2 regions of the Bacillus vallismortis genome follow, and region 2 is predicted to be linked to the other one. Evidence: predicted binding sites of a transcription regulator. Region 2 holds the regulator's gene; the other holds the start of a gene.
The links. Region 2 encodes Rex, which represses fermentation and respiration genes when NADH is low (regulators of the CRP and FNR family bind a similar motif). Its sites were predicted from a motif close to TTGTGAAATATTTCACAA; they were not measured.

Region 1 (15,367 bases), 1.1 Mb from region 2:
CACTGCCTGCCTAATGTCTTCTTCTGATGCGTCTAATCGGCCGTAGGCGATATTTTCTCTAAGCGTGCCCGAGAACAAGAAAACGTCCTGCTGTACGACGCCAATCTGCCCCCGCAGCGAAGACAGCGTCATATCTTTAATATTGACGCCGTCGATCGTAATGTCTCCCCCTGATGCTTCATAAAAGCGCGGTAGCAAACTGCAAAGCGTTGATTTCCCCGCGCCTGACGGACCGACGAACGCAACCGTTTCCCCCGCTTGAATGGATAAGTTGATGTCATTGAGGACATTGTGTTGGTCATCATAGCCAAACGAAACATGTTCATAGCGGATGTTGCCCTTCAGGCCGGAAACGTCTTTCGCATCAGGGGAATCCTGAATATCCGGCTCTGTCTCCATCAGTTCCATATAGCTTTTGAAACCGGCGATTCCCCTTGGATACATTTCGATAATGGCGTTAATTTTGTCAATAGGCCTGAACAGCACGTTCGTCAGGAGCACAAAGGCCACGAATTCCCCGTACGATAAGGAGCCGCGAATGACAAACCACGTTCCGCACAAAAGCACAAACAGCGTGACAAACCGAGTCAGCATGTAGCTGATTGAGCCGTTTTTCGCCATGATTTTGTATGAGGAAAGCTTTGTGATACGGAAACGCTGATTGTTGACGTCGAAGCGTTCTTTTTCAAACGCTTCATTGCCGAACGCCTGCACGAGCCGGATGCCGCCGATATTATTTTCTACACGAGCGCTGAAGTCTCCGATATCTTTGTTCAGCGTGGTAAATGCTTTGGTCATTTTTTTGTTGAAATAAAGCGCTAGCCAAATGACAATCGGCATGATGATAAACGTGAGTAATGCCAGCTGCCAATTAATAAACAGCATCACCCCGAATGCCCCCAGAATGGTCATGATGGCAATGAATAAATCCTCCGGGCCGTGATGGGCAACTTCGCCGATATACATTAAATCGTTCGTCAGCTTCGACATGAGCGTTCCCGTCTTGTTGTTGTCGTAAAATTTGAACGAGAGCTTTTGTAAATGGTCAAAAAGCGACTTTCTCATATCGGTTTCAATATTGATCCCGAGCATATGCCCCCAGTATGTCACGATATACTGGAGAGCCGAGCTGAGCGCGTACACCGCAAATAAACCGATTGAGGTCGCGATAATCAGCCCCCAGTCCCTGCCCGGAAGCAAGGTATCAATAAAATAATTGACGATCAAAGGAAAGCTCAACTCCATTAAGCCTCCCGCGATCGCCGAGAAAAAATCAAGAAAGAACAACGTTTTATATGGTTTATAATACGAAAAAAATTGCCGCAGCACCCTATTTTCCCCCAATGCATAAATAACTGATCACTTTTCTCAAAATTATACTATACACTGGCTGTTTTGAAAGGGCGGATTTCTGTTTTCTTACAGAACACCTGAAAATAGACGGGCAAAGGATTCTTTTGTCCGGTCGGCCACTCCCCTTTTATAAAAGCCGACAGGGCTGAGCTTTTCACTCTCCAGCATATCCTCTTCGAAATGGCCTTCAAGGGTGCGGATCGCTTCGGCATCCGTAAAAAACACGTTTACTTCAAAGTTGAGCTGGAAGCTGCGCATGTCCATATTCGCAGTGCCGACCGTGGCGAGATCGCCATCAACAATCATGACTTTTTGATGCATGAAGCCTTTTTGGTAAGAGAACACTTCAATGCCCTCAAGGAGCAGCTCCGGGAAATAGGATCTTGACGCGTATTGCGTCAAAAAGCTGTCGTTCTTTTCCGGCACCATGACCCTTACCTCTACGCCTTTTGTCGCCGCTGCTTTCAACGCCGTGCGAATGGACTCATTCGGGACAAAATAGGGCGTGGCGATCCATATTGATTTCTGCGCTGAGGTAATCATTTCATAATATAAGTCGCTCATGCTTTCTTTCGCATCAGGGCCAGTCGCGACAATTTGATATATGCCCCCTCCCTCCACGGGAACCGGCGTATTGTACTCCTTTTGATCTATCAACACTTCATTGGAGACGTATTCCCAATCCAGCATAAAAATAGCGTGAAGCGTTTGGACAATTTCTCCTTCCAGCCGCAAGTGAGTGTCTCTCCAAAACCCGATATACGGATCTCTGCTGATATATTCCTTCCCGACATTTAATCCTCCCACAAAACCGATTTTCCCGTCGATGACCACGATTTTCCGATGATTTCTGAAATTCAGTTTCTGGTTGAAAAATCCGTATTTCAGCGGAGAAAACGGCACGATTTCCACTCCCGCTTGTTTCATTTTCATAATATCTCTTCTTGCCAGCTTGATGCTTCCTGCGGCGTCATATAAAAACCGCACCTCGACGCCTTGACGCGCTTTTTCCATCATAATGTCCATCATGCCGCGGCCGAGCATGTCCGACTTGAACATGTAGTATTCAATATGTATATAAGATTCCGCTTGCCTCATCGCTTTGAAAAGATCAGGAAACGTTTCTTCGCCGTTTTTCAGCACTTTCATATCGCTTTTCGTATTGATATTCATATGGGCGGCCCTGATGGAATACGTAAAAAACCTCTCCTGATTGTCCTTAAGGCCTGTCACTTCCGGCGTTTCCTCCATGTGAAACAGCTTCCTGAGCTTTTCCCTGTTGTACATTCGTTTTGTTTTAAACAGCTTTCCCTTCACATAAAGCTGTCCGGAAAACAGATAGAACATGTAGCCGACGATTGGAAAAAAGATGAGAATGTGGATCCATAACAGCGTGTGCTGAGAGGTGCGATTTTCAAGAATTAACGAATAGATGCTGAAAAAAATAATGCTGACATAGCAAAGCAATCCCCCGTAAAATTCAAGCCTGGAAACCGGAAAAAACCATATGACATATGCCCCGATGAGCATCATATATAAAAAGAAAAATTCCAGTCTCCTTTTTAGCATTCTCATTCTCTCCAATCTGATTCGATTACCTCCTTATACCTCTTTTCTCTCGTCTGTAAACCTTGCAAAAAAAGCCCCTCCGCACGAGGCGGAAAGGCTTAAGATGAAGCTTCCTGTGATTGGCCGGGTGTGATGTTCCGGAGTAACCCGGGCTTGAGTGAGTAGCTGCTTTTGATTTTATTTTTGAAGAAGCTGACGATCAAACCCGTCACCGCAATCGACACTATGGAGAAGAGGCCTTTCATCAATCCAACGGAGTAAATGCCGGCCAGCACTACGCCAAAATCGAAGATGAAATTAACCGTACCCGGATTCCATCCGTAGCGCTTTTGCAGAAATAAAGCCAGGATATTGGCTCCCCCGAGCGATGCCTGATGATAAAACATGAGCGACAGGCCGAATCCAATCAGCGTTCCGCCGCAAATCGCCCCGCCAAGCGGTGAAAAAGAGACAGACGGCAGCCAGTGATCCGCGCTTGTAAACAGAGTCAGCGCTGTGACTGCAAATACAGTAGATAAGGTAAATGTGATGCCCATTCTGATGAATGAAAAAACATAAAACGGGATATTGACCAGAAAGAAGATCATAGCAAACGAGGAATGAAACAAGTAAGACAGGCTTAGTGACAATCCTGCTGTGCCGCCGGTTAATACGTGAGAATGCCTGAGTGTCAGGACTCCGGCGCTTGTGATAAGACAAGCAGTTAAAATGAGTAAAATCCGCTTCATTCTTCACTCTCCTTGTTAGATGATGTGTTTTCCACATACAAACATAACAGGATACCCGGCAGCCCAGCCATTGCCTTGGCAGATCATATCTCCATCATATTAATTTGATAAAAAATCCCCCTCTTGCCAAGGGGGATTTTCACGAGCGTTTCCGATACACGACATAGCTTCGTGTCAGATATTTGAGCGGCAGACTGAACACGTGTACCAATCTTGTAAACGGCCAGAGGATAAAAACGACGTAACCTATGATGATATGAAGCTTAAACCATAGCGGGACATTCTCCATCAAAGAGGCGTCAGGCCTGAACAAAAAGATCTCCCTGGACCACGGCCCTACTGTTGTCCGGTAATCAAATCCTTTTGAATCAATGTTGAGAAATGTGGCGGCAAGGCCCGACAGCATCATAAACAGCAGCAGAATCAGCGTAAGAATATCCGATGGCGTGCTGGTTTTGCGGATTCTTTTGTCAAACAGCCTTCTGTACGTCAGGATGAAAAGTCCGATACAAGCCGCAATCCCCGCCGGCAGGCCCGCGCCAATCGCCATTTTGTGATACATATGCTCTGAAATGCCAAGGGAAGAATACACGGCTTCCGGGATCAGAATGCCCATGACATGGCCGCCGATCACGCACAGCATGCCCCAGTGAAAAAGGGTGCTGCCCGCCGCAAGTTTTTTCTTTTCTAATAGCTCGCTTGATTTCGCGTTCCAGCCAAATTGGTCATGCTGATAGCGGTAAATATGGCCGCCGATGAAGATCGTCATGACAATGTATGGCATCACGCCCCACAGGATCTGCCCACTCATGGCTGAACAGCCCCTTCAACGCTTTCACGCAAGCCGATATTTTCCAGCGCGGCCAGCAGCACGTGCAGCAACTCCGCATAGATACTGTCATTTTTTTCGAGGCGGGATGCCAGCTCCCTCACATTGGACAAATAGGTTTCAAATACGCTATTCACAGCTTCGATCTCCGCAACCGCGGCAAATTCCAGCATAAGCGGAAGATAATCAGGCAACTCTTTGTCTGTCGGCATGAAACCGGATTGCTGGTAGGTGTTTTTTAAATGCAGCAATTCAATCCCGCGTTCCCTTTGCTCGCCTGAGTTGAAATAAGTGACGTACATATTCGTTTTTTTCCCGAAGTCGAATGTATAGACATAGTGTTCAATCAGCGCTTCTTGAGTAAAGTTCGCAGACGCCTCGAAAAAGCGCAGCAGCTTCTCCCGGATGTGCCGGTTGCTGATTTCATAGATAAGAGCCTTCCAATCGGGAAGCTCGGCTCTCCACTCCTCATCCGGATAGGAAAGAAGAGCGGAAAGAGCAGAGAACGTGATTTGCCTGTCTGTGGTGTTCATCTTGTTACACCTCGTTTATCAAAAATTAGAAACAAGAACCGGGACCGCCTGAAAATGATAAGCCGCAGCTCCCCTGTTCAGCATATAAATCGGACACTTCTTCCCGGTGGCTGCTCGGAATCACAAAGCGGTCATCATATTTGGCGATGGCAAGCAGCCGATACATGTCTTCGATTTGCTGTTCTGTTAAGCCGACACTGGAGATCAGTGCCTGGTCGACGGTTTTATTCGTCTGGACCGCTCTCATATACTGGCGCATGACAGACATTTTCTTTAATGTTGACCGAATATGATCCGTATCACCGGCCGTTAATAGCTGTGCCAAATAGTCAATCGGAATTCTCATTTGGTCGATAGCCGGAAAAATATCTTCCGCCGTTTGCTGGCTGCCTTTTCCTTCAAAGAGATTCATAATCGGGCTCAGCGGCGGAATGTACCAAACCATCGGCAGCGTCCGGTACTCAGGGTGAAGCGGCAGCGCAATCTTCCAGTCGATGATCATTTTATAGATCGGCGATTGCTGCGCGGCCTCTATCCATTCAGCCGGGATGCCTTGTTCTTTTGCCAGTTTGGCAACTTCAGGGTCATTCGAATCAAGAAAAACATCCAATTGGGAATGGTAGAGATCCTTTTCATTTTCAACAGATGCCGCTTCCTCCACTTTGTCTGCGTCGTACAGCATGACGCCGAGGTAGCGGATTCTGCCTACACACGTCTCGGAGCAGATGGTCGGCAGCCCCGCCTCCAAGCGCGGAAAGCAGAGGGTGCATTTTTCCGCTTTGTTCGTTTGCCAGTTAAAATAAACCTTTTTATAAGGGCAGGATGAAACACAATATCTCCATGAACGGCATGCGTTTTGATCCACAAGCACAATGCCGTCTTCCTCGCGTTTGTACATGGCCCCCGATGGACAAGAGGACACGCACGCCGGGTTGATGCAGTGCTCGCAAATACGCGGCAGATACATCATAAAGACCTCATCGAATTCTGTTTTGATCGATTCCTCCATCTTTTGCACGTTTGGGTCTTCAAGCCCTGTAATGTGGCCGCCTGCAAGGTCATCCTCCCAGTTCGGCCCCCATTCGATATTCATAAAATCCCCTGTCAAGGACGATTTCGGGCGCGCCACTGGCTGGTGTTTTTTCTGCGGGCTGTTCGTTAATGTTTCATAATCATAGTTCCAAGGTTCATAGTAATCATCAATTGACGGCTGATTCGGGTTATAGAAAAGGCCTGCGAGCCGATTTGTTTTCGGCCCGGATTTCAGCTCGAGCTTTCCTTTTTTCAATGTCCAGCCGCCCTTATATTTGTCCTGGTCCTCCCAGTGCTTCGGGTAGCCGATGCCCGGTTTTGTTTCTACATTATTGAAGTACATATATTCCGCACCGGCACGGTTTGTCCACGTGTTTTTGCAGGTGACGCTGCACGTGTGACAGCCGATGCATTTATCCAAGTTCATGACCATTCCGATTTGCGCTTTAATCTTCAAGCCAATCGACCTCCTTCAGCTTACGGATGACGACGTTCAGGTCGCGCTGATTCCCCGTTGGACCGTAGTAGTTAAAGCCGTAGCTGAGCTGGGCATAGCCCCCGATCATCTGTGTCGGCTTGACATGTATCCTTGTCGGACTGTTATGGGTGCCTCCGCGGTTATTCGTCAGCTTCGTGCCGGGCACGTTGATGTGGCGATCCTGGGCATGATGCATAAACGCCATACCTTTAGGAATCCGGTGAGACAAAACCGCTCTCGCGACGACAACACCATTTCGGTTAAAACATTCAATCCAATCGTTGTCTTTGATATCCGTGTCCTCTGCATCATCTTTATTCATCCACACGGTCGGCCCGCCGCGGAACAGGGTAAGCATCGGCAAAGAATCAAAATACATGCTGTGGACGGACCATTTATTATGCGGTGTCAAATAATTGAGGACGATTTCTTTTCCCTCTTGATCAGGCCGCTTGCTCAGAAACGGACGGTGCTGGAGGATCGGTTTAAATGTCGCCATCGTTTCACCGAATTCCATCATCAGTTCATGATCGACATAATAAGATTGCCTTCCGGTCAGGGTTCGCCACGGGATTAATTTTTCTACGTTCGTCGTAAACGGCGAGTACCTGCGTCCGCCTTTTTCCGAGCCGGTAAATGCCGGAGAGGTGATGACCGTTTTCGGCTGGGCTGTAATTTGTTCGAACGTAAAGCATTCTTCCTCTCGTTCTTCCGCCAGGTCTTTTAGCTTCAGGTTTGTGATCTTTTCAAGCGATTCCCATGCTTTCACGGCGACTTTTCCATTTGAAGTGGACGATAGGGTTAAAATCGCTTCTGCCGCCTGCTTCGCTTCACTTATATTTGGACATCCCTTGGCGACACTGTCCGTTGAGATGTCTCCCAGTCTCTTTTTGAGTGATTCATATTCATCAGCTATCGACCAGCTCATCCCTTTTGTTCCGCTCGGTTTTAATCCGGCGTGAGATCCGAGCGCGGTCATTTTATGAAAAATGTGCTTGTAATCCCGTTCAACGACATGGATGTTCGGCATCGTTTTTCCCGGAATGGCTTCACATTCGCCCTTGCTCCAGTCATTGATTTTGCCTAACGGCTGAGCCAATTCCTGCGCGGTGTCATGAAGAAGCGGCGTCGCGACTACTTCTTTCACAGGCTCCATATCGACTTCTTCTGCCAGATCGGAAACGGCTTTCGACAGGGCTTTGAAAATATCCCAGTCTGACTTCGATTCCCACGGAGCCGAGATCGCCGGAGCGAAAGGATGAATAAACGGATGCATATCTGTGCTGCTGAGATCGTGTTTTTCATACCATGTCGCCGCCGGCAGCACGATATCAGAATAGAGTGCCGTACCAGCCATTCGAAAATCAAGATTGATTAACAAGTCGAGCTTTCCTTCCGGCGCTTGCTCCCGCCATTTGATTTCTTCGGGGCGGATGCTGTCGCTGTCGTCATTCATCAAGCCATTCGTCGTTCCCAGCAAATGCTTGAGAAAATACTCATGCCCTTTTCCTGAGCTGGAGATCAGATTTGCCCGCCATACGAAGAGATTTCTTGGGAAATTCACTTCATTGTCGGGATCTTCAATCGCGAATTTCAGCTTTTTCTCTTGAAGCTGTGAGGCCACGTACGCCCCAACTTCTTCAGGTGTTACTGCCCCCGCTTGTTCAGCTTCCTTGTAAAGGTCAATACCGTTTTGATTGAATGTCGGGTAAGACGGAAGCCACCCTAAACGCGCTGCCAGCACATTGTAATCGGCGTGATGCTTATAGCGGGATGACGCAGCGATCGGTGAAGCCAAGTCACTGATCGGCTGGTCCTCATATCGCCACTGATCTGTCGCAAAGTAGAAAAACGAGGTGCCGTTTTGCAGCTTGGGCACGCCCTCCCAGTCTTTTGCGTTGGCAATCGTCTGCCACCCTTCAGCGGGACGGAGCTTTTCCTGCCCTACATAATGGGCCCATCCGCCTCCGTTTACACCTTGGGCGCCTACCAGCAAAACAAGATTTAACACCGCCCGGTAAATCGTGTCGGAGTTGAACCAGTGGTTGATCCCCGCCCCTACGATAATCATGGAACGGCCGTCTGTATCGATCGCATTTTGGGCAAACTCTCTGGCTATCTTAATGACGGCTTCTTTTTTGATTCCTGTCATCTGTTCCTGCCATCCAGGTGTAAACGGCTCAGGATCATCATAAGAGGCAGCTGATTGATCGCCGATGCCCCGGTTTACGCCGTAGTTGGCCAATATTAAGTCAAATACGGTCGTGATACAAACCTCTTCGCCGTTCAGATCCAGTTTTTTAATCGGCAAATCCCGCTCAAGCACTTTGTTGCCGTCATTTGAAAAATAAGGGATGCGCACCGTGCCGATTTCGTCCTCTATTCCGAGTACAGAGAGACGGGGTTCTATCGGTTCCCCGGTTTCTTCATCGACCATGTGCAGGTTCCATTTCTGCTGCCCGTCCCAGCGGGAGCCCATTGTCCCTTGCGGTATGGCAAATGCGTTTGTCTTCTCATTCCAGACCGCAGGCTTCCACTGATCATGCTTTGTCTTCCGGCCAATGTCCTTCGCATGCAGAAACCGCCCCGCTGTGTATACGCCATTTTCTTTCGACAGGGTGACGAAGAACGGAAAATCTGTGTATTGCTTCGCATAGTCAATGAAACGTTCCGTCTCTTGGTTCACGTAAAATTCCTGCAAAATGACGTGGCCCATAGCCATCGCAAGCGCTCCGTCAGTCCCTTGGCGGATACTCAGCCAGTCATCCGCGAACTTTGAGGATTCCGCAAAATCCGGACTGATCGAAATAACCTTAGCGCCTTTATAACGGGCCTCAGCCAAAAAATGCGCGTCAGGCGTTCTTGTTAACGGAACGTTGGAGCCCCATGTCATGATATAGCCTGAGTTGTACCAATCACTGCTTTCCGGAACGTCCGTCTGGTCACCCCAGATTTGCGGGGACGCCGGAGGAAGATCCGCATACCAGTCATAAAAACTGAGCATCGGTCCGCCGATTAAAGACATAAACCGGGAGCCTGAGGCATGGCTGATCATGGACATGGCCGGAATCGGAGAAAAACCGACATTCCGGTCAGGCCCGTATTTCATGACGGTATAGAGCAGAGAGGCTGAAATCAGCTTCAGCACCTCCGGCCATTCAGCGCGCACAAAACCGCCCTTCCCTCTTGCCTGTTTATAGGACTTTGCTTTTTCAGGATTTTCAACGATCGATTTCCAAGCATCCAATGGATTTTGATGGGCCTGCAGTGCTTCCCGCCACAAATTGATCAGCACACCGCGCACGTATGGATATTTCACACGAAGCGGGCTGTAAATATACCAAGAAAAACTGGCCCCTCGCGGACAGCCTCTCGGTTCGAAATCAGGCATATCAGGGCTTGTTGATGGATAATTCAAGTTTTGTCCTTCCCATGTGACAATTCCATTTTTCACATAAATATTCCAGCTGCAGGACCCCGTACAGTTGACGCCGTGGGTGGAGCGGACGACTTTGTCGTACTGCCATCTGTTTCTGTATACATTCTCCCAATCGCGATCTTCGCGGGTCGTTTGGCTATGTTGATTTGAATGGTGTTCGATAGGAGAGAAATAGTTTAATCTCCTAAACAACGGACTCATTTTCTTTTTCTTCATGAGCGTTCACTCCTTCCGAGTCAGGTAATGCTAAGTTCACTATAAACAGAGAAAGCGTGTTTCCTTGTGAACTATGTCACACACTTTGTTTTTTTCACAAAATGTTCACATTGAGAAGAAGGAACAGACTTTCACAGGACGTGATGACGGCGGCGTTCAGGCAGGACCTGAGTCATGAACCGCCTTTCATTCAAAGATCAAAAAAACCGGTTCTTTTTAAGAACCGGGCAGATTGTTGACAAAGTCATAAAACGGTTTTCGTTTTATGACTTTGTCATCTTTTCAGCGTGATTGAAAACCCTTGAAGTCTAGGAAGGGCGAGCATCGGAGCACAGCGAATGTAGATATTCGTGAGCACCGACGCGCAGGCCTGACAACGAATGCGAGGGTTTGTCGACACGCTGACCGGTTCTTTTTAAGAACCGGGTTTGGCGTTTTCATCCTGTGATGTGTGCAGATAACGCAAAAATAATTGATAGGAACAAAAAACATTTTGCTGTAGCATGGCCAAAAAGTTCATTTGCAGCTGCGGATGGTAAGACATCATTTTTTTAAATATGTAATAAGGGATATTGAGAATAAGAACGTCTGAAGAGACATTGACTGAGATAAAAGGCGATAAGTACAGCCCTCCTTTTTCATCAACCGGAAACACATCGCCTTTTTCCCACAGCGCAACGGTTTTCGATCCTTCCGGGAGCCTGCTGTCCATCAAACGGACACTGCCTTTTAATACGACATAAACGGATTGACAATGAAGAAAGGATGAAGACTGATCAGATGAGCCGCTAATCAACGTCCCGTTTTTCAGCAAGGTTTCAACAATGGACACAGGCACTCCATTAAACATAGGAAGTTGTTTCAGAAATAATAAATAGTCACACTGATTCATAGGAAAGCCTCCTGTGCTAAGGATAGCTTTAGTGTAGCCCGATTAAGCCTGTACAGCAGTGATGTATTTCACAGCCTGTATGATGAATGTCACTAATCGAAAGACTGTCTCTATTTATAATTAAATAAAAAAGGAGGATTTCGATGAAGACGATGATTCCAAAACAGCACGGCGCGTGGGCCATGCTTCTGATTCCATTTTCACTCGGGATGGTCAAGGGCGGTCCCGTTTTCTGGCATATTCCGCTCTTCCTAGGGTGGCTTTTCCTTTATTTGACGGTCTATCCCGTCACCCTCGCCTTGAAGAAGAAGCAGATCAAACTTTACCAAAAGTGGATATGTTACTACGGTGTTTCGGCCTGCTGCTTTTTGATGATCTCCATTTTTCATAAACCGGCACTCATCTGGATTGGCATTTCGTTATTGCCGCTTTTTCTCATCCATGTGTGCTATGCCCGCCGTAAAAACGAACGAGCATTAGTGAATGATATTGCGGGTGTCTTGTTCTTTTGCTCAGGGGGGCTTGCGAGCTGCTGGCTTGGGACAGGAATCCTTGACGGCAGGGCTTGGTTTATATTCTTGCAATCTGCTATATTTTTTATCGGGAGTTCCTTTTATGTAAAGTCGGTGATCCGGGAGAGAAAAAACAGCACTTTTGCATACTGGTCATGGGGATACCACTTGCTGCTCCCCTTTTTATCCGCTCTTCTCGGAGCCGGATGGGCATTTCTTGCTTTTATCCCAAGCAGTTTGCGGGCTTGGTTTTTTTACGGAAGAGATTGGCCCGTGAAAACGATCGGCATTCTGGAAATGGTGAATGCCTGCTTCTTTTTTGCCGCCATGTGCCTAGCAATCACAAGATAAAAAACCAAGGACCGCCGGCGGCCCTTGGTTTTTCAATCAATATTGCAAATCTCCAGCGGACAATTTTCACACTCAATTTCACATCGTAAATAGTCCCGCTTGTGCAAAATAATTTTTCCGGATTCGTCTATCGAAATCACCCCTTGTTTGCGGAGGTCTCCCAGCATACGGTTGACGCTTTCCCTTGCCGCCGCGCAAAACTTTGCCAAATCCTGATTTGTCAGCGCGATGTTAATCAGAATGCCGTCGCTTCGTTCCACCCCGTAGCTGTTTGATAAGCGGATAAGGGTGGAGTAGAGCGCCCCCTTTTTGCCGTGAAGAAGCAGATCCCTGATCTTAGACTGAATTTTCCGGAGATGGGTGCTCATCCATTTCATAAATTCAAATGTCAGAGCACCGTTTTGAATGAGTTCCTTTTCCAGCTTGTTTTTATTAATGACGAGCACCTCGCCATCCTCTAGCACCTTTGCACTGAGCATATATCTCGGTTCTTCAGTGAAAAGTGTTAATTCCCCGACAATATCATTTCTTTGGCAAATTCTAAGGGTCAGATCTTTTCCGTCAGATGTCAGTTTGCCGATTTCAATGAGTCCTGATTGAAGCAGATACAGTTCTTCTGCATCCATTCCTTCTCGAAACAAATACGTGTGTTTTTCCATTTTTCTTTTCGTACTGATCGATTCCAGCAATTCAAAGAGATCGCTGGACAGAAGATCACTATCAGATGGTCGAACAGAGAGAATATTCATGAGCTCACCTCGAAGAAAGTCACGTTGCGTATGTTTATTGTAACGTGAATTGTTTTGCACCCATCAAGAAAAAACTAACAATCTTGTGAATGCCCAGTGTTAGCTGATGCTCTGGCTGTTTCTCTCCGTGTGTGCTTTCATTCTTTCCTGCCAATACATCCATATGACAAGGACAAAGCTGGCTAACGCCACTTCCGATAGCGCCATAAAGCCGATCGCGTATTGGCCTGTGGCCTGAAAAACACTCGCCAATATCAGCGGAGGGAAAAAACCGCCTAATCCGCCCATGGCAGACACAATACCATTGGCAATCCCCGCTTGCTTCGAAAAATAAAAAGGCACCAGTTTAAAAACGGTTCCGTTTCCTATACCTGAGCAAACTGCCACCGTTAATGACCCAAACGTATAAAGGCCGATCGTCGGCGAGAACGATAAGATAATGCCCGATAACGTAAGTCCCGCAAAAACAACCATCAGGATGCGGAGCGGGCTCATCTTATCAGCCAAAAATCCGCCCGCAGGCCTGAGCAGCGTAGAGACGGCAATAAACCCAGCCGTCCGCAAACCGGCGTCCGCAGGGTTCAGCCCAAAGTGCTCTACCAGAAAGTTCGGGAGATAAATGGTGAAGGCGACAAAGGCGCCAAACGTAATAAAATAAAACAGACTCAAAAACCACAGAACTTGATTTCGGTAAACGGTTTTGATTTGGGCCTTTATGGAAACATTCACTTTCTTCTCATGCCGATCGCCGAACAAAACATGCAGCAATGCGAAAACAGCCAGCAGAACCATATACATTTGCACGGTTGCTTTCCATCCCGCCGCTTGGGCGATAACCGGCGCCGCAAATGTGGTAATCGCGGTTCCGATGTTTCCGGCCCCGTAAATCCCATTGACGAAACCGTGCTTTTCTTTCGGATAATATTTCGGAAGGGATGTTACCCCAATGGAGAAAACCGCTCCTCCGATCCCTAAGAAAAAACCGCCCGCGATTAAATCAAACAGGGAATCCGCGATACTGATCCAAAACACCGGAAACAAAAGCAGGATGAAGCTGATCATAAACATCAGCCGCGCGCCAAACCTGTTCGTTAAATACCCTAAAGGAATGCGGAGAAGCGATCCGAGGATGACGGGAATCGCCGTCACCAAAGAAATCTCGCCTTTGCTTAAATGAATATCTAATGTGATTTGGCTAATGAGTGATGAAATCAGCACCCAAACCATAAACCCTGCCACCAAGCTTAATGACTGTAACGATAATTGGATATGTTGACGGTTGAACATTCGGCTTGCCCCTTTCAATGATTCAATAATCAGTCCTATCATACAAAAACTCGGCAAACGGGTTTGTGAATTACATCACACGTTTTACGCATAAAAAAAAGGACACAGTCCGAAGACTTTGTCCTTTTTTTATGATTACATTTTTTCCGGAGCCGATACGCCGATCAGCTGAAGCGCATTGTTCAGCGTAATTTGCGTTGCCTTCATTAATGCAAGGCGCTCGCGGCTTTTCTCTTCATTTTCAGGGTCGATGACTTTCTCTGCGTTATAGAAGCTGTGCAAAGCAGAAGCCAGATCATAAATATAATTTGTGACGCGGTGCGGAATTCGTTTTTCCGCCGCTTCCGCCACCGCTTCCGGGAAGCCGCCGATTGTTTTCAGCAGATCATATTCTTTTTCTGATTGAACATGGCTGAAATCAAGATCCGCCGCCGGCTTAAGTCCCTGTTCTTCCCCTTGGCGAAGCATGCTGCAAATACGGGCATGAGCGTATTGTGCGTAATACACAGGGTTTTCGTTAGATGTTGATACAGCAAGATCTAAGTCAAAGTCCATATGCGTATCGGCACTGCGCATCGCAAAGAAGTAACGCACGGCATCCAAGCCGACTTCTTCAATCAGGTCGCGCATCGTTACCGCTTTACCCGTCCGTTTGCTCATTTTCATTTTCTCGCCGTTTTTGTAAAGGTGAACGAGCTGAATGATTTCGACTTCAAGCGTTCCTTTTTCATAGCCCAGCGCTTCGATTGCCGCTTTCATACGCGGGATGTAGCCGTGGTGATCGGCGCCCCAAACATTAATCAGCTTATCAAAGCCGCGGTCAAGCTTGTCTTTATGGTATGCGATATCAGGCAGCAGGTACGTGTACGTGCCGTCCTTCTTAATCAATACGCGGTCTTTATCATCGCCGAACGTCGTGGAGCGGAACCAAGTCGCGCCGTCTTCTTCATAGACATGGCCTTTTTCGCGGATCGCTTCAAGCGCCTTGTCGATTTTTCCGTTTTGATACAGCGATGTTTCGGAATACCACACATCAAACGGCACACGGAAGTTTTCCAAGTCCTTGCGAAGCTTTTCCAGCTCGTATTTTAGGCCGTATTCACGGAAAAACGCGAGGCGTTCGCTTTCGTCTTCGTTGACGAAACGGTCGCCGTATTCCTCTGCGAGACGCTTTCCGATCGCAATGATATCCTCGCCGCGGTAGCCGTCCTCCGGCATCGGTTTTTCCAAGCCGAGCGCTTCAAAGTAACGGACTTCCACAGAAAGCGCCAGGTTGTTGATTTGGTTTCCGGCATCGTTAATGTAGTATTCGCGGCTCACATCGTAGCCCGCTTTTGAAAGCACATTGCACAAAGAATCGCCGACAGCCGCACCGCGCGCATGGCCAAGGTGAAGGTCC
Region 2 (15,367 bases):
TCGAGCAGGGACGAAAGTCGGGCTTAGTGATCCGGTGGTTCCGCATGGAAGGGCCATCGCTCAACGGATAAAAGCTACCCCGGGGATAACAGGCTTATCTCCCCCAAGAGTCCACATCGACGGGGAGGTTTGGCACCTCGATGTCGGCTCATCGCATCCTGGGGCTGTAGTCGGTCCCAAGGGTTGGGCTGTTCGCCCATTAAAGCGGTACGCGAGCTGGGTTCAGAACGTCGTGAGACAGTTCGGTCCCTATCCGTCGCGGGCGCAGGAAATTTGAGAGGAGCTGTCCTTAGTACGAGAGGACCGGGATGGACGCACCGCTGGTGTACCAGTTGTTCTGCCAAGGGCATCGCTGGGTAGCTATGTGCGGACGGGATAAGTGCTGAAAGCATCTAAGCATGAAGCCCCCCTCAAGATGAGATTTCCCATTCCGCAAGGAAGTAAGATCCCTGAAAGATGATCAGGTTGATAGGTCTGAGGTGGAAGTGTGGCGACACATGGAGCTGACAGATACTAATCGATCGAGGACTTAACCACATTTTGATTGATGTCATATCTGTTATCTAGTTTTGAGAGAATATCTCTCTAAAAGGCGGAAAGAAACTCCGCTAAGGGCTCTCACATCCTGTGAGAAACGTCCAGTACCTTCATCCTGAAGGCATTTGTTTGGTGGCGATAGCGAAGAGGTCACACCCGTTCCCATGCCGAACACGGAAGTTAAGCTCTTCAGCGCCGATGGTAGTCGGGGGTTTCCCCCTGTGAGAGTAGGACGCCGCCAAGCTTGTATCATAAATTATTATCATCGCGGGGTGGAGCAGTTCGGTAGCTCGTCGGGCTCATAACCCGAAGGTCGCAGGTTCAAATCCTGCCCCCGCAACCAAAATATATGAATGAAATAAGGAATGCCCGAAGGGTGCAACTAAAATAATTCATTTTAATATGGTCCGGTAGTTCAGTTGGTTAGAATGCCTGCCTGTCACGCAGGAGGTCGCGGGTTCGAGTCCCGTCCGGACCGCCATTTTTTGTAAACGAAACGATCATGCTTTCGTTTTTTTTGTGTTTTCTTTTACGGTAGCTTCTGCTTGGTGTCATAGCCAAGCTTTCTTTTATATCGGCAACATCTTGGATATTACAGCAAAATTCGATACACTAAGAAGAGTACATATAGGCATAAGCAGGTTGAAAGGGGGTTTTGGTTCATGGATGAATTTGATTTAATACATAGCATTACTCCGCGGACCACTCACCACTCTTCCGTTGATGTAGGAATTGGTGATGATGCAGCGCTCTACACTGCGAAACATGGCGTTCAGGAAATTGTTTGTGTTGATACTATGGTAGAAGGCGTGCATTTCAAATTACACTATTCCTCACCTGAAGATATCGGGTATAAGGCATTAGCCGTTAATATAAGTGATATTGCCGCGATGGGAGGCATTCCTAAATTTTATTTGGTATCACTTGCGGTACCTTCAAAATGGACGGAATCTGAAATCAAGGCAATGTATGAAGGAATGAATGAACTGGCGAAACTATATCATATGGATCTGATTGGCGGCGATACAGTCTCTACCTCTGACAAATTAGTTGTTACAGTCACTGTAATCGGGGAAGTTGAAAAGGGACAGGCATGTTTGCGTAGCTTGGCAAGACCCAACGATGTTGTGTTTGTAACCGGTGAAATCGGTTCTTCTGCAGCGGGACTTTCTTTGTTGTCAGAAGAGACTGATCCCCAAAACGCAGTGATTGAAGCCAGTTACTTTATCAACAGGCATAAACGGCCTCAGCCGAGAGTAAACATCGGCAGATTATGCTCGAATGTTCAGCGTGCGGCTTTAAATGATATCAGTGACGGATTAGCTAGCGAATTACATGAGATTGCGGAAGCCAGCTGTGTTTCAATTGAAATTGATGAACGTATGCTTCCAGTCCATTCTGACTTGCCTAAGCTCCATCCTCACTGGAAAGAATGGGCTTTATTTGGCGGGGAGGATTTTGAGCTGACAGGAACGGTTTCAAAGGGGGAATGGGAATTGTTGAAGCAAGAGTGTGAAACACGTCAACTGCCCATTACAAAGATTGGTCATGTCATAGAAAAAACTGAATCCAATGTGATCCTAAAAACAGATAAAACATCAGTGATCTTAGAAAAAAAAGGATATAATCATTTTAAATAAGATGGGTGACTCGTGTGAAGCAATTAAAGTGGAGAACTGTAAATCCTGAAGAAACAAAAGCGATTGCCAAGCTGACGGCATCGTTTGCTAAACCGGGAGACGTCCTGACATTAGAGGGCGATTTAGGAGCCGGAAAAACAACTTTTACGAAAGGTTTTGCAAAAGGACTTAGAATTACACGTGTTGTAAACAGTCCGACTTTTACAATTATAAAAGAATATAACGATGGCACACTTCCTCTTTATCATATGGATGTGTATAGAATGGAAGATGAAAGTGAAGATTTGGGACTTGATGAATATTTTCACGGACAAGGTGTCTGTCTCGTTGAATGGGCTCATTTAATTGAAGAACAGCTGCCGCAGGAGCGACTGCAAATTGTCATCAAAAGAGCTGGTGATGAAGAGCGGGAAATAACCTTTACTGCTGTCGGGGATCGGTATGAAATGCTTTGTGAGGAGATAAGTAGACATGACAATATTAGCAATTGACACATCAAATTATACGTTGGGCATTGCGCTGCTTCGAGAAGACACCGTCATAGCAGAACACATGACATATTTGAAAAAGAACCACTCTGTCAGAGCAATGCCTGCTGTTCATTCATTACTGAATGATTGTGATATGACACCGCAGGATCTTTCTAAAATTGTTGTTGCAAAAGGCCCTGGTTCATACACAGGAGTCAGAATTGGTGTGACGCTCGCCAAAACCCTTGCCTGGTCTTTACACATACCGATTGCTGCTGTATCAAGCCTTGAGACGCTCGCGGCAAATGGACGGCATTTTGACGGTTTGATCAGCCCTATCTTTGATGCCAGACGTGGACAGGTGTATACAGGACTGTATGAATATAAAAACGGGCTTTTGGAGCAAGTGGTTCCAGATCAAAATGTGATGCTGGCCGAATGGCTGGAGATGCTAAAAGAAAAGGATCGCCCTGTTTTGTTTTTAGGTCATGATACTTCTATTCATAAGCAGATGATAGAGGATGTGCTTGGAACTAAAGCGGTCATTGGCGCTGCGGCTCAACAAAATCCGCGTCCTTCAGAATTGGCTTTTCTAGGTGCGGAAAAGGAAGCAGAGGACGTTCACCGGCTTGTCCCGGATTACTTGCGGCTGGCAGAAGCGGAAGCGAAATGGATTGAAAGTCAAAAGTAGGGTGATAGGATGAAAACAAAAGCAGCCGTCAGAATCATGCGGCCTGATGATATTGATCACGTATACGAAATCGAAACATCCTCGTTTACGTCTCCTTGGACGAAGGATTCTTTTTATCATGAGCTGCTGGAAAATCCGTATGCTCATTATTTCGTGATTGAAAAGGACGGCCATGTTGCTGGGTATTGCGGAATTTGGATTGTGATGGACGATGCCCAAATTACAAATATCGCGATCAAGCCGGAGTATCGAGGCCAGTCTTTAGGAGAAACGCTTTTTCGCTCAGCGGTGGAACTGTGCAAAGAAAAAGATGCAAGGAGGCTTTCGCTTGAAGTGAGGGTTTCGAATCATCCTGCTCAAGGCTTATATAAAAAGTTCGGGATGCAGCCCGGCGGAATAAGAAAGAACTATTATACTGATAACGGGGAAGATGCGTTAATTATGTGGGTGACGATAAATGAGTGAGCAAAAAGAGACGTACGTATTAGGAATTGAAACAAGCTGTGATGAAACGGCGGCAGCTATCGTAAAAAACGGAAAAGAAATCATTTCGAACGTAGTGGCTTCTCAAATTGATAGCCATAAGCGCTTTGGAGGCGTTGTTCCGGAAATTGCGTCAAGACATCATGTTGAGCAAATTACTTTGGTCATAGAAGAGGCTTTTCGTAAAGCTGACATGACGTATAGTGAAATTGACGCGATTGCAGTTACTGAAGGTCCGGGACTTGTGGGAGCGCTTCTTATCGGAGTAAACGCTGCTAAAGCATTGAGCTTTGCGCATAACATTCCGTTAATTGGCGTCCATCATATAGCCGGTCATATATACGCGAATCGCCTTGTAGAAGACATTGTATTTCCAGCACTGGCTTTAGTCGTTTCAGGAGGCCATACAGAATTGGTTTATATGAAGGAACACGGATCATTTGACGTCATTGGGGAAACGCTCGATGATGCAGCAGGAGAAGCTTATGACAAAGTGGCGCGAACGATGGGACTGCCATATCCGGGCGGACCGCAAATTGACAAGCTTGCCGAAAAAGGAAATGACAATATTCCGCTTCCTCGCGCATGGCTCGAAGAAGGCTCATACAATTTCAGCTTCAGTGGGTTGAAGTCCGCGGTGATCAATACGCTTCATAATGCGTCCCAAAAAGGGCAGGAGATTGCTCCGGAAGATTTGTCTGCCAGTTTCCAAAATAGCGTGATTGATGTCTTAGTGACGAAAACGGCGCGTGCGGCAAAGGAATATGATGTGAAACAGGTCCTTTTAGCCGGTGGAGTAGCTGCAAACAGAGGACTCAGAGCTGCACTAGAAAAGGAATTTGCCCAGCATGAAGGGATTGCGCTTGTCATTCCTCCGTTGGCATTGTGTACGGACAATGCTGCGATGATTGCTGCGGCTGGCACTATTGCATTTGAGAAGGGAATTCGCGGTGCATATGATATGAATGGCCAGCCTGGCCTTGAATTGACTTCTTATCAAAGTCTCACGACATAATGGAGTGAGGCTTTTTATTTGTTATTAACAGATAATTCTCAATTTATCCACATATCTGTTAGTAATTATGAAGGTATCGATGGATAAAGGGTTGAGGACATTGTTAATAAAGTGGATGAATTCAGAAAATTTTGTGGATAATGTGTATAAAACGCTTACTTATTTGTTTTATAGGGTTATTTTCTGTGGATAAAAAGCACCTCTAAAAAGAGGTGCTTGACTTTTTTTAATCTTCTTCTGTGGATAGTTCTTCCCATTCGGATAAAAGAGTTTCCAGCTCCTGATTGAGCTTTTCGTTGTCAGCATGGATGGCTTGTACCTTTTCATGGTCTTGATAGACTTCCGGATCACATAGCAATTCATCATTGCGGCTGATGTTTTCTTCAATGGTTTGAACAGCGATTTCAATTTCTTCAATTCGCCGCAGCCGTTGTCGTTCTTTCTTTTTCCATTCTTTTTCTTCTTCGTAGGAACGTTTGGAGTCAGACTTTATCGAAGCAGGCGTTTTTTCGGCTTCTTCTTGCTGATTCATTTTTTCCAGTTCAAGCTGTTCTGTTTTTTTCTCCGTATAATAATCGTAATCTCCCAGATACTCTTCTATATGGTTTGAGGAAAGCTCAAACACTCTTGTGGCGATTCTGTTAATAAAATATCTGTCATGTGAGACAAATAACAGTGTGCCCGGATAATCAATCAGCGCGTTTTCGAGGACTTCTTTGCTATCTAAGTCCAGATGGTTTGTCGGTTCATCAAGAATGAGAAAATTCGCTTTTTGAAGCATCAGCTTAGCAAGGGCCAATCTTGCTTTTTCGCCCCCGCTTAATGAATGCACGGGTTTCAATACATCATCTCCGGAAAATAAGAAGTTTCCGAGACAAGTTCTGATTTCTTTCTCCGGAAGCCCCGGATACTCATCCCACAGTTCATCAAGGACACGTTTAGCGGAAGTCAGCTCAGCCTGCTCCTGGTCATAGTAGCCGACACTGACATTCGACCCATATGAGATCGTTCCTTGATCTGGCTTCAGGGTGTCCATTAATGTTTTCAGCAATGTCGACTTACCGATTCCGTTAGGGCCGACAAGCGCAGCGCTTTCTCCTCTTGTGAGCATGAACGACACTTCCGTTAAAAGCGGAGGCTGGTTTTCATAGCTGATTGTGAGATCCTGAACACGCAAGACTTCGTTTCCGCTCTGTTTTGTAATATCAAAATGAAAGCTTGCGGATTTTTCATCGCCGAGCGGTTTTGACATGACGTCCATTCGCTCAAGCTGCTTTCTGCGGCTTTGCGCTCGTTTTGTGGTAGAGGCTCTCGCCAGATTTCGGTCTACGAAGTCTTGGAGCTTAGCGATTTCGTCCTGCTGCTTTTCATATACTTTCAGATCTTTTTCATATTGCGCGGCTTTTTGGTCGAGATAAGCGCTGTAGTTGCCGTGATATTTTTTGCTTTCAGCTCTTGATACCTCGTACACTTGGTTTACCACTTTGTCTAAAAAGTAACGGTCATGCGAAACGATCATAATGGCGCCTGAATAGCCTTGCAAATAATGTTCAAGCCAGGTTAGTGTGTCAATATCCAGATGGTTTGTCGGCTCATCGAGAATGAGCAAATCGGGCTGTGTTAATAGAAGCTTACCTAGGGCCAGCCTTGTTTTCTGGCCTCCGCTCAGGCTTTGGACCTGTGTAGAATCGTCAAAATGGCTGAAACCAAGGCCGTGCAGCACAGATCTGACATCCGCTTCATATTGATAGCCGCCTTTATCTTTGAATTCCTGCTGAAGCCGGTCATAGGTTTTCATAATGCTTTCCAATTCATCCGGATCAGCTGCCGCCATTTTTTCTTCCATCGTCCGCATTTCTTTTTCCATTGCTTTCAAGTGGTCAAAAACAGTCAGCAGCTCTTCTTTTATGGTAAGCTTAGAATCCAAGCCCGTATGCTGGGCGAGATATCCCATTGTCATATCTTTCGGTTTAATGATTTCGCCCTTTTCATACGATAGCTGGCCTGCGATAATTTTAAGCAGCGTGGATTTACCCGCGCCATTTCGACCAACAATGGCAATGCGATCACGATTTCTGACTTCCAGCTTTATATTGTTTAAAATAGTATCAGCACCAAATGATTTGGACAGCTGATTAACTTGTAAGATCATCATATTATTTCACCTCTGCTATAATAAGTTAAGTGTAGCTTATCAATCAGAAGTCAGCAAACAATACATTGGCCGAATAAGACATAGAGAAGAAAATAGTGTATGATCTTTTTAAGGAGAGTTTGAATATGAATGGATTTTCTCATTTTAATGAACAGGGACGAGCCCAGATGGTGGATATCAGCGAAAAATCTTCGACTGTCCGTACTGCGGCGGCTGTTTCAAGCGTACACATGAAGCATGAAGTGTACGAGAAAATACAAAGTCACGATATCGGTAAAGGAGATGTATTGGCTGTTTCGCAGGTGGCAGGCATTATGGCCGCAAAGCAAACGTCCAATATCATTCCGATGTGCCATCCGCTATCACTGAGCGGGGTAGACATATCGTTTGACTGGAAAATAAAAGAAACAGAAGTTATACTTCATATAAAAGCACAGGTCAAAACGAAAGGGAGTACAGGTGTGGAAATGGAAGCGCTCACTTCTGCATCGGTGTGCGCTCTTACTGTTTACGATATGTGCAAGGCTCTTGATAAAGGGATGGTCATCGGCCCTACTTTCTTGCTTGAAAAGACAGGCGGGAAAAACGGTGACTTTAAAAGAGAACTATCCGAGTATAATGTGGAGGACCAAAAATGAATAAGGATCAATCAAAAATTCCGCAGGCGACGGCAAAACGGCTGCCGCTCTACTATCGCTTTTTAAAGAACCTGCATGCGTCAGGAAAACAGCGTGTATCTTCCGCTGAACTCAGTGATGCCGTAAAGGTTGATTCCGCCACGATTCGCAGGGATTTTTCCTATTTTGGAGCTCTTGGCAAAAAAGGATATGGATATAACGTGGATTATTTGCTGTCTTTTTTCCGCAAAACGCTTGATCAGGATGAAATGACAGATGTCATCTTGATTGGTGTCGGGAACTTGGGAACGGCATTTCTTCACTATAATTTCACAAAAAATAATAACACAAAAATTTCTATGGCTTTTGATATAAATGAGAGTAAAATAGGAACTGAGGTAGGCGGTGTGCCCGTCTATAATCTTAATGACCTTGAACAGTATGTAAAAGATGAATCAGTTGCCATTCTAACAGTGCCAGCAGTTGCCGCTCAGCCCATTACAGACAGATTAGTCGCGTTAGGGATAAAGGGTATTCTTAATTTTACGCCGGCCCGTTTGAATGTGCCGGACCACATTCGAATTCACCATATAGATTTAGCTGTAGAGCTTCAGTCACTTGTCTATTTCTTAAAGCATTATTCAGTTTTGGAGGAAATCGAATAGAGGGAAAGGAGGAGCCCACATATGCCGATCGGTCCTGGAAGCCTTGCTGTTATCGCAATCATTGCTTTGATTATCTTCGGTCCCAAAAAGCTGCCTGAACTGGGGAAAGCAGCTGGAGACACACTTCGTGAATTCAAAAACGCTACTAAAGGATTAACGAGTGATGAAGAGGAAAAAAAGAAAGAAGATCAGTAAGTAAGGATGACAAGAATGAAAGTGAATCAAATGTCGCTGCTGGAGCATATTGCTGAGCTTCGAAAACGATTGCTGGTTGTGGCGTTGGCCTTTGTCGTTTTCTTTATCGCAGGGTTTTTTTTAGCGAAGCCGATTATTGTATATCTGCAAGAAACAGATGAGGCGAAAGAGCTGACGCTTAACGCGTTTAACCTGACAGACCCGCTTTTTGTGTTTATGCAATTCGCGTTTATCATCGGAATTGTCCTGACCTCGCCGGTGATTCTGTATCAGCTTTGGGCTTTTGTGAGCCCGGGCCTTTATGAGAAAGAGCGAAAAGTGACGCTCAGCTACATTCCAATCTCTGTTTTGCTGTTTTTAGCGGGCTTATCCTTTTCATATTATATTTTATTTCCTTTTGTGGTTGATTTTATGAAGCGAATCTCTCAAGACTTGAATGTCAATCAGGTGATCGGAATTAATGAGTATTTTCACTTTCTCCTGCAGCTGACAATTCCGTTCGGCTTATTGTTTCAAATGCCGGTCATCCTCATGTTTTTGACCAGGCTTGGAATTGTGACTCCGATGTTCTTAGCGAAGGTCAGAAAGTATGCGTATTTTGTGCTGCTTGTGATCGCTGCCTTGATTACGCCTCCTGAGCTTTTGTCTCATATGATGGTCACTGTTCCGCTTTTGATCTTATATGAAATCAGTATTTTGATATCGAGGGCCGCTTATCGGAAAGCGCAGAAAAGCAGCGCTTCCGATCAGGACGTGTCTTCCGGGCAATCATAAAAATCCATTTCTCATGTGAGAAATGGATTCAGCGTGTTGACAAACCCTCGCATTCGTTGTCAAGCCTGTGCGTTGGTGCTCACGAATTAAAACATTCGCTCCGCTCCAATGCTCGCTTTTCCTAGGCTTCAAGGGTTCTCAATCACGCTGAAAAATGACAAAATCCTAAAACGAAAACCGTTTTAGGATTTAATTTCGAATCCATTTCTCTCCGAGAAATGGGTTTTCTTTATTTCTGGTTCTTTTTGATTTTAAATGAAAAGGCGAACATCTTAAATGAAATGCTGATGTTGTAGGCGGCGAACACCATCAGCAGGATGGAGTAGAATGACCACATGCTGCCTGGCGAGCTTGCGGCAAGATAAGTAAAGATGCACCCTACGGCAAAATAGATCATTCCCCAAACGACCGGGTTTCTCATGAAAATAATCCTCCAATAATCAATTGCATTTGTGTGCTCTGCTGTTCAAGATACTTCTGAACAGGCTCAAGCTGCATGATAACGACAAACGTATTCATCATGACATGGGCGAAAATCGGCACCCATATCCGTTTTGTTCTGGCATACAAGAAGGCAAAGGTAAAGCCCATTGCTGTATAAAGAAGAAGGTGTTTCAAATCAGCGTGAACAATACCGAAAATAATCGAGCTGAGCAGTCCTGCAAAAAAGAAATTCGTTTTTTCATAAAGCGCGCCGAAAATGATTTTTCTGAAGATAATTTCTTCTAATATTGGCCCGACGATAGAAGAAACGATCATCATGAGCGGAACTGCCTGAATGACTTTCAGAATGGCTTGAGTATTTTCTGATTCTCTTCCAATGCCGAATACATAATATTCTATAGAGCCTGCTATTCCTTGAGAGAAAAGGGCAATGAAAAAACCGGCTATCGCCCACAGGATAGAAAGCCCGACGGAGTCTTTCCGGCCGTTTCGCAGTGTTGTTTTTGGAGCCGTTCTCAGAATGAGCAGAACGACAACGAGACAGGCGATAAAGCTGATGACGGACCATAATCCTTGTGCGTGCAACATATTCTCCTTGGTAGGCTGTCCTCCGGCATAACCGAATTTATATAACAATGGAATCCCGATTAATGCGGAAAACTGCATGACGATGTATGTCAAAATAATAAACCAATACTGTTTTCTCAAATGGTATGTACTCCTTTGTTAAATGGGTTTCATTCATCTACAGCTATTGTAACATAATCGGAACGGAGGGTGAAAAAGCTAAGGGATGAGGGGCTCGAAAAGAATCATGAAAGCGTGAAAATTTTTTATCTTATCACTTGAAATTGGAAGTGAGATTCTTTATTATAATAACTGTGTTAGCACTCTTTAGAGCTGAGTGCTAAAATTACATATTCATACTATTGAGGAGGTTATTACATTGTTAAAGCCATTAGGTGATCGCGTTGTCATTGAACTCGTAGAATCTGAAGAAAAAACTGCCAGCGGAATTGTGTTGCCGGATTCTGCAAAAGAAAAACCGCAAGAAGGCAAAATCGTGGCAGCTGGTTCAGGTCGCGTGTTAGAAAGCGGAGAGCGCGTTGCTTTAGAAGTAAAAGAGGGCGACCGCATTATCTTCTCAAAATACGCAGGTACTGAAGTGAAATACGAAGGTACTGAATACTTAATCTTACGTGAAAGCGACATTTTAGCTGTTATCGGCTAATTCTTAAATAAACAACTACTTAAAAATTCGAGGAGGTCTTGTAAACATGGCAAAAGATATTAAGTTTAGTGAAGAAGCTCGCCGCGCAATGCTTCGTGGTGTCGATGCACTTGCTGATGCTGTAAAAGTAACTTTAGGACCAAAAGGACGCAACGTGGTTCTAGAGAAAAAATTCGGTTCTCCGTTAATCACAAATGACGGTGTAACAATCGCAAAAGAAATCGAGCTTGAAGACGCGTTTGAAAACATGGGTGCTAAGCTTGTTGCTGAAGTAGCCAGCAAAACAAACGACGTTGCCGGTGACGGTACAACAACTGCAACAGTTCTTGCGCAAGCAATGATCCGTGAAGGCCTTAAAAACGTAACAGCGGGCGCTAACCCTGTAGGCGTGCGTAAAGGTATGGAACAAGCTGTAAACGTTGCGATCGAAAACCTGAAAGAAATCTCTAAACCGATCGAAGGCAAAGAGTCTATCGCTCAGGTTGCTGCGATCTCTGCTGCTGATGAGGAAGTTGGAAGCCTTATCGCTGAAGCAATGGAGCGCGTAGGAAACGACGGCGTTATCACAATCGAAGAGTCAAAAGGCTTCACAACTGAGCTTGAAGTTGTGGAAGGTATGCAATTCGACCGCGGGTATGCGTCTCCTTACATGGTAACTGACTCTGATAAGATGGAAGCGGTTCTAGACAATCCTTACATCTTAATCACAGACAAAAAAATCACAAACATTCAAGAAATCCTTCCTGTGCTTGAGCAGGTTGTTCAGCAAGGCAAACCATTGCTTCTGATCGCTGAGGATGTTGAAGGCGAAGCGCTTGCAACACTTGTTGTGAACAAACTTCGCGGCACATTCAACGCAGTTGCTGTTAAAGCTCCTGGCTTCGGTGACCGCCGTAAAGCAATGCTTGAAGACATCGCTGTCCTTACTGGCGGAGAAGTCATCACAGAGGATCTTGGCCTTGACCTGAAATCGACTGAAATCACACAATTGGGACGCGCTTCTAAAGTTGTAGTTACAAAAGAAAACACAACAATCGTTGAAGGCTCTGGCGAATCAGACAAAATTTCTGCCCGCGTGACGCAAATCCGCGCTCAAGTGGAAGAAACAACTTCTGAATTCGACAGAGAAAAATTACAAGAGCGTCTTGCGAAACTTGCTGGCGGCGTAGCTGTCATCAAAGTGGGCGCTGCGACTGAAACTGAGCTGAAAGAGCGTAAACTTCGCATCGAAGACGCCCTGAACTCCACTCGCGCAGCTGTTGAAGAAGGCATCGTATCCGGTGGTGGTACAGCGCTTGTCAACGTATATAACAAAGTCGCTGCAGTTGAAGCTGAAGGCGATGCTCAAACAGGTATCAACATCGTGCTTCGCGCGCTTGAAGAGCCAATTCGTCAAATCGCGCACAATGCAGGTCTTGAAGGATCTGTCATCGTTGAGCGCCTGAAAAACGAAGAAATCGGCGTAGGCTTCAACGCTGCAACTGGCGAATGGGTAAACATGATTGAAAAAGGTATCGTTGACCCAACAAAAGTGACACGTTCTGCACTGCAAAACGCTGCGTCTGTAGCGGCTATGTTGTTAACAACTGAAGCCGTTGTCGCTGACAAGCCAGAAGAGAATGCCGGCGGCGGTGCTGGTATGCCTGATATGGGCGGCATGGGCGGTATGGGCGGCATGATGTAAAACCGACAAAAAACTCTTGTTAAACAAGGGTTTGTCGGCAACGGACGTCATTTTTGATGCCCATTTGGTGCCATTTATAGATTTTCGAGGCTTCTCATGAGTTCATTGAACTTGTGAGAGGCTTTTTTTTCTGTCTATTGTGGTTTGATTTTTTGAGCACTGTTCTATATCGATTTTCAATTGTTTTGTTAAACGGTAGGCAACCCCCATATGGATTATTCAATTGACCAAAATACAAAATTCTGGTTCCTGCTTACGTCTTCTTTGACAAACGGCTTACTGTAACTTCATTAAACTGCGTTGCTGTTATGTTTATAAAAGGGTTTGAAAATTATTTGTTTAAACTGTTGTTACCTCTCTGTTTATTGCAGACAGGAGACCATATTGGTATACTGTCGTACGACAAAAAAAGACCCAGTTTATCTAAATAGTGCCACCAACACTCTTATACGGTTTCCTCTAAGAAAGTCCTGTAAAAGAGAAATCCTGTTAAAATGTCTATTTGTTTTGCTTTTATAGCTACTAAAAGACGATGTTTTCCTTGAATAAGGAAATCGTCTTTTTATGTTAAATATAAAGAGCCACAGAATAATGACATCTGATCCCCAAAAATCCCTTATCGATGGAGTTAGATTCTTTCAGCAACATCATGATAAAATCAGTTCCTACTTTATGGAGACAGACAACCCAATTATCAACTCTGATATTAATTTTTTTATGATTATCAAGGAGGACTTAATCGTGCATTTCTCAAAAATGATAGATCGTTTGGCTTTATATGATTTACATAGAAAAAGAAGCAAAGATAAACATTTTTCTGCTGCTTTTAAAGCCGATGTAGATGATAGAGAGGAATTTTACACTGCAGATATAGCTGATGTTTCAATTGATTTGAATGAATCTAAAAAAAATTATAGGGTTGGAACATTTAGTTATGAATCCTTACTTCAATCTGGAAATCCTGTTAATGATACTTTAGAAGGGGAGTTTTTTGTAAACGACGATGATATAGATCAACCCAATGTCATCTTTGTACACGGCTGGCGCATGGATTCGTACAATAGGATCAAAAAAATATTTCATAATCGTATTTTAAACGATTTAGGCTGGAACATGTATTATCATTCTCTTCCATACCATTTTGAAAGAGAACCGGAAAATTCCCTGTATAGTGGAGAATTGATGATTAGTGCAAATATTGAGCGTACAATTGAATCGTCAAGACAGGCCGTTGTAGATTTACGAGCGTTCATTCATTGGATAAAAGCAAATAAAAAAGGCCCTGTTATCATAGTGGGAGTAAGCTTAGGAGGATGGGTCACTAATCTAATTGCTACCCTAGAATCTCAAATTGATGTAATGGTATCCATCTTTTATGCCAATCGCCTTTCTTATTCGATATGGAACACGATCCCAGGTAAATACATAAGAGAAGAATTAGAACAAAATGGTGTGATCTATGAAGATTTAATAAAATATTGGAAGATCACAGATCCTAGTCAAGCCTTGCCGAAAGTGAATAAAGATAACATTCTGCTGATTTCTGCTAAACATGATCAGTATATTGACTTAAAAGATGCAGATTATTTATGGGAAAGCTGGGGGAAACCCACAAGATATGTCTACAATTGTGGTCATTCAGGTATTGTTCTTTGTCGTAAAAAGCTGGCAAGTGATACGCTTTCCTTTATACGAGAAAAGATATATAAGGAAAAAACTAGTTCAGTATATTTGTAGACCTTAAATGAAATGAATTTCTTAATAAAGATACCAAGTAATGCTACCTTTTTTATATTAATAAGTTTATAAAAGTCAAAAAAAGTCCCTTCGGTAAAGGACGGGGCTTTCGTTTAGGAGAGGCTCAGTTTCAAATGATTTTAAACCATGTATACCCGGAAATAACTCTTAGATATATAGGGATTACGGAAAAAAGATATGAAATCATCATCTCTGAGCTGGAACAAAGATCTGCAAGCTACATATATATAAAATTTGTAATATTCAATGTAAACGCTTGTATTTATGGCAGAAAGTAATATACTGAAACTGTAATCTATCATATATAAATGAGTGTGATCATATGAGTAGTCAATCTGTTGTTTGTATTGGGGAATTGTTAATTGATTTCTTTTGTACCGATGTGGATGTTGATTTAATGGAAGGGCGCCATTTCTTGAAAAGTGCCGGGGGTGCACCGGCGAATGTGTCGGCGGCCATTGCCAAGCTGGGCGGAGACGCTGCTTTCAGCGGAAAAGTAGGCATGGATCCGTTTGGGTATTTTCTGAAGCAAACATTAGACGCCGCACAGGTGGATACTTCCATGCTGGTCATGGATGAGAAAGCGCCTACAACGCTTGCGTTTGTTTCGTTAAAGCAAAATGGGGAGCGTGATTTTGTTTTTAATAGAGGCGCGGACGCTTTGTTTACGCTGGAGGATATTGACCAGGATAAAGTAAACGAAGCGAAAATCCTTCATTTCGGCTCAGCGACGGCATTGTTATCAGATCCGTTTTGCTCAGCCTATTTGCAGCTGATGTCGATTGCGAAAGACAATGGGCAGTTTATTTCGTTCGATCCTAACTATCGTGAGGATTTGTGGAAGGGGAGAATGTCGGAGTTTGTCAGTGTCGCAAAAAGGGCGATTGCTGTAAGTGATGTTGTGAAAGTCAGTGACGAGGAGCTGGAGATCATCAGCGGTGCGAAGGGTCATGAAGAGGGCGTGGCGATTCTTCATGAGATCGGAGCGAAAATGGTTGCTGTGACACT

Region 1: a site for Rex is predicted at 11,126-11,143, ahead of BV11031_RS20890 (YwiC-like family protein). Genes of this name have one in related genera too.

What each region holds. Positions count from the first base shown of each region.
Region 1 is NZ_CP026362.1:3,948,075-3,963,441, reverse strand. It holds gene BV11031_RS20930 (ABC transporter ATP-binding protein) at 1-1,329, opposite strand, end outside; gene cls (cardiolipin synthase) at 1,420-2,922, opposite strand; gene BV11031_RS20920 (YitT family protein) at 3,021-3,650, opposite strand; gene narI (respiratory nitrate reductase subunit gamma) at 3,790-4,461, opposite strand; gene narJ (nitrate reductase molybdenum cofactor assembly chaperone) at 4,458-5,012, opposite strand; gene narH (nitrate reductase subunit beta) at 5,038-6,501, opposite strand; gene BV11031_RS20900 (nitrate reductase subunit alpha) at 6,491-10,177, opposite strand; gene BV11031_RS20895 (cyclic nucleotide-binding domain-containing protein) at 10,593-11,069, opposite strand; gene BV11031_RS20890 (YwiC-like family protein) at 11,213-11,932, shown strand; gene fnr (fumarate/nitrate reduction transcriptional regulator Fnr) at 11,965-12,681, opposite strand; gene narK (nitrate transporter NarK) at 12,781-13,968, opposite strand; gene argS (arginine--tRNA ligase) at 14,104-15,367, opposite strand, start outside.
Region 2 is NZ_CP026362.1:2,873,676-2,889,042, reverse strand. It holds rRNA gene BV11031_RS15255 (23S ribosomal RNA) at 1-537, shown strand, start outside; rRNA gene rrf (5S ribosomal RNA) at 666-781, shown strand; tRNA gene BV11031_RS15245 (tRNA-Met) at 804-880, shown strand; tRNA gene BV11031_RS15240 (tRNA-Asp) at 942-1,018, shown strand; gene thiL (thiamine-phosphate kinase) at 1,200-2,177, shown strand; gene tsaE (tRNA (adenosine(37)-N6)-threonylcarbamoyltransferase complex ATPase subunit type 1 TsaE) at 2,192-2,668, shown strand; gene tsaB (tRNA (adenosine(37)-N6)-threonylcarbamoyltransferase complex dimerization subunit type 1 TsaB) at 2,649-3,338, shown strand; gene rimI (ribosomal protein S18-alanine N-acetyltransferase) at 3,348-3,803, shown strand; gene tsaD (tRNA (adenosine(37)-N6)-threonylcarbamoyltransferase complex transferase subunit TsaD) at 3,796-4,836, shown strand; gene BV11031_RS15210 (ABC-F family ATP-binding cassette domain-containing protein) at 5,063-6,991, opposite strand; gene moaC (cyclic pyranopterin monophosphate synthase MoaC) at 7,117-7,629, shown strand; gene BV11031_RS15200 (redox-sensing transcriptional repressor Rex) at 7,626-8,273, shown strand; gene tatAY (sec-independent protein translocase protein TatAY) at 8,295-8,468, shown strand; gene tatC (twin-arginine translocase subunit TatC) at 8,475-9,242, shown strand; gene BV11031_RS15180 (YdiK family protein) at 9,472-9,663, opposite strand; gene BV11031_RS15175 (CPBP family intramembrane glutamic endopeptidase) at 9,660-10,394, opposite strand; gene groES (co-chaperone GroES) at 10,633-10,917, shown strand; gene groL (chaperonin GroEL) at 10,964-12,601, shown strand; partial or broken gene BV11031_RS22970 (abhydrolase domain-containing 18) at 13,166-13,504, shown strand; gene BV11031_RS22965 (alpha/beta hydrolase) at 13,649-14,338, shown strand; gene BV11031_RS15150 (carbohydrate kinase family protein) at 14,682-15,367, shown strand, end outside.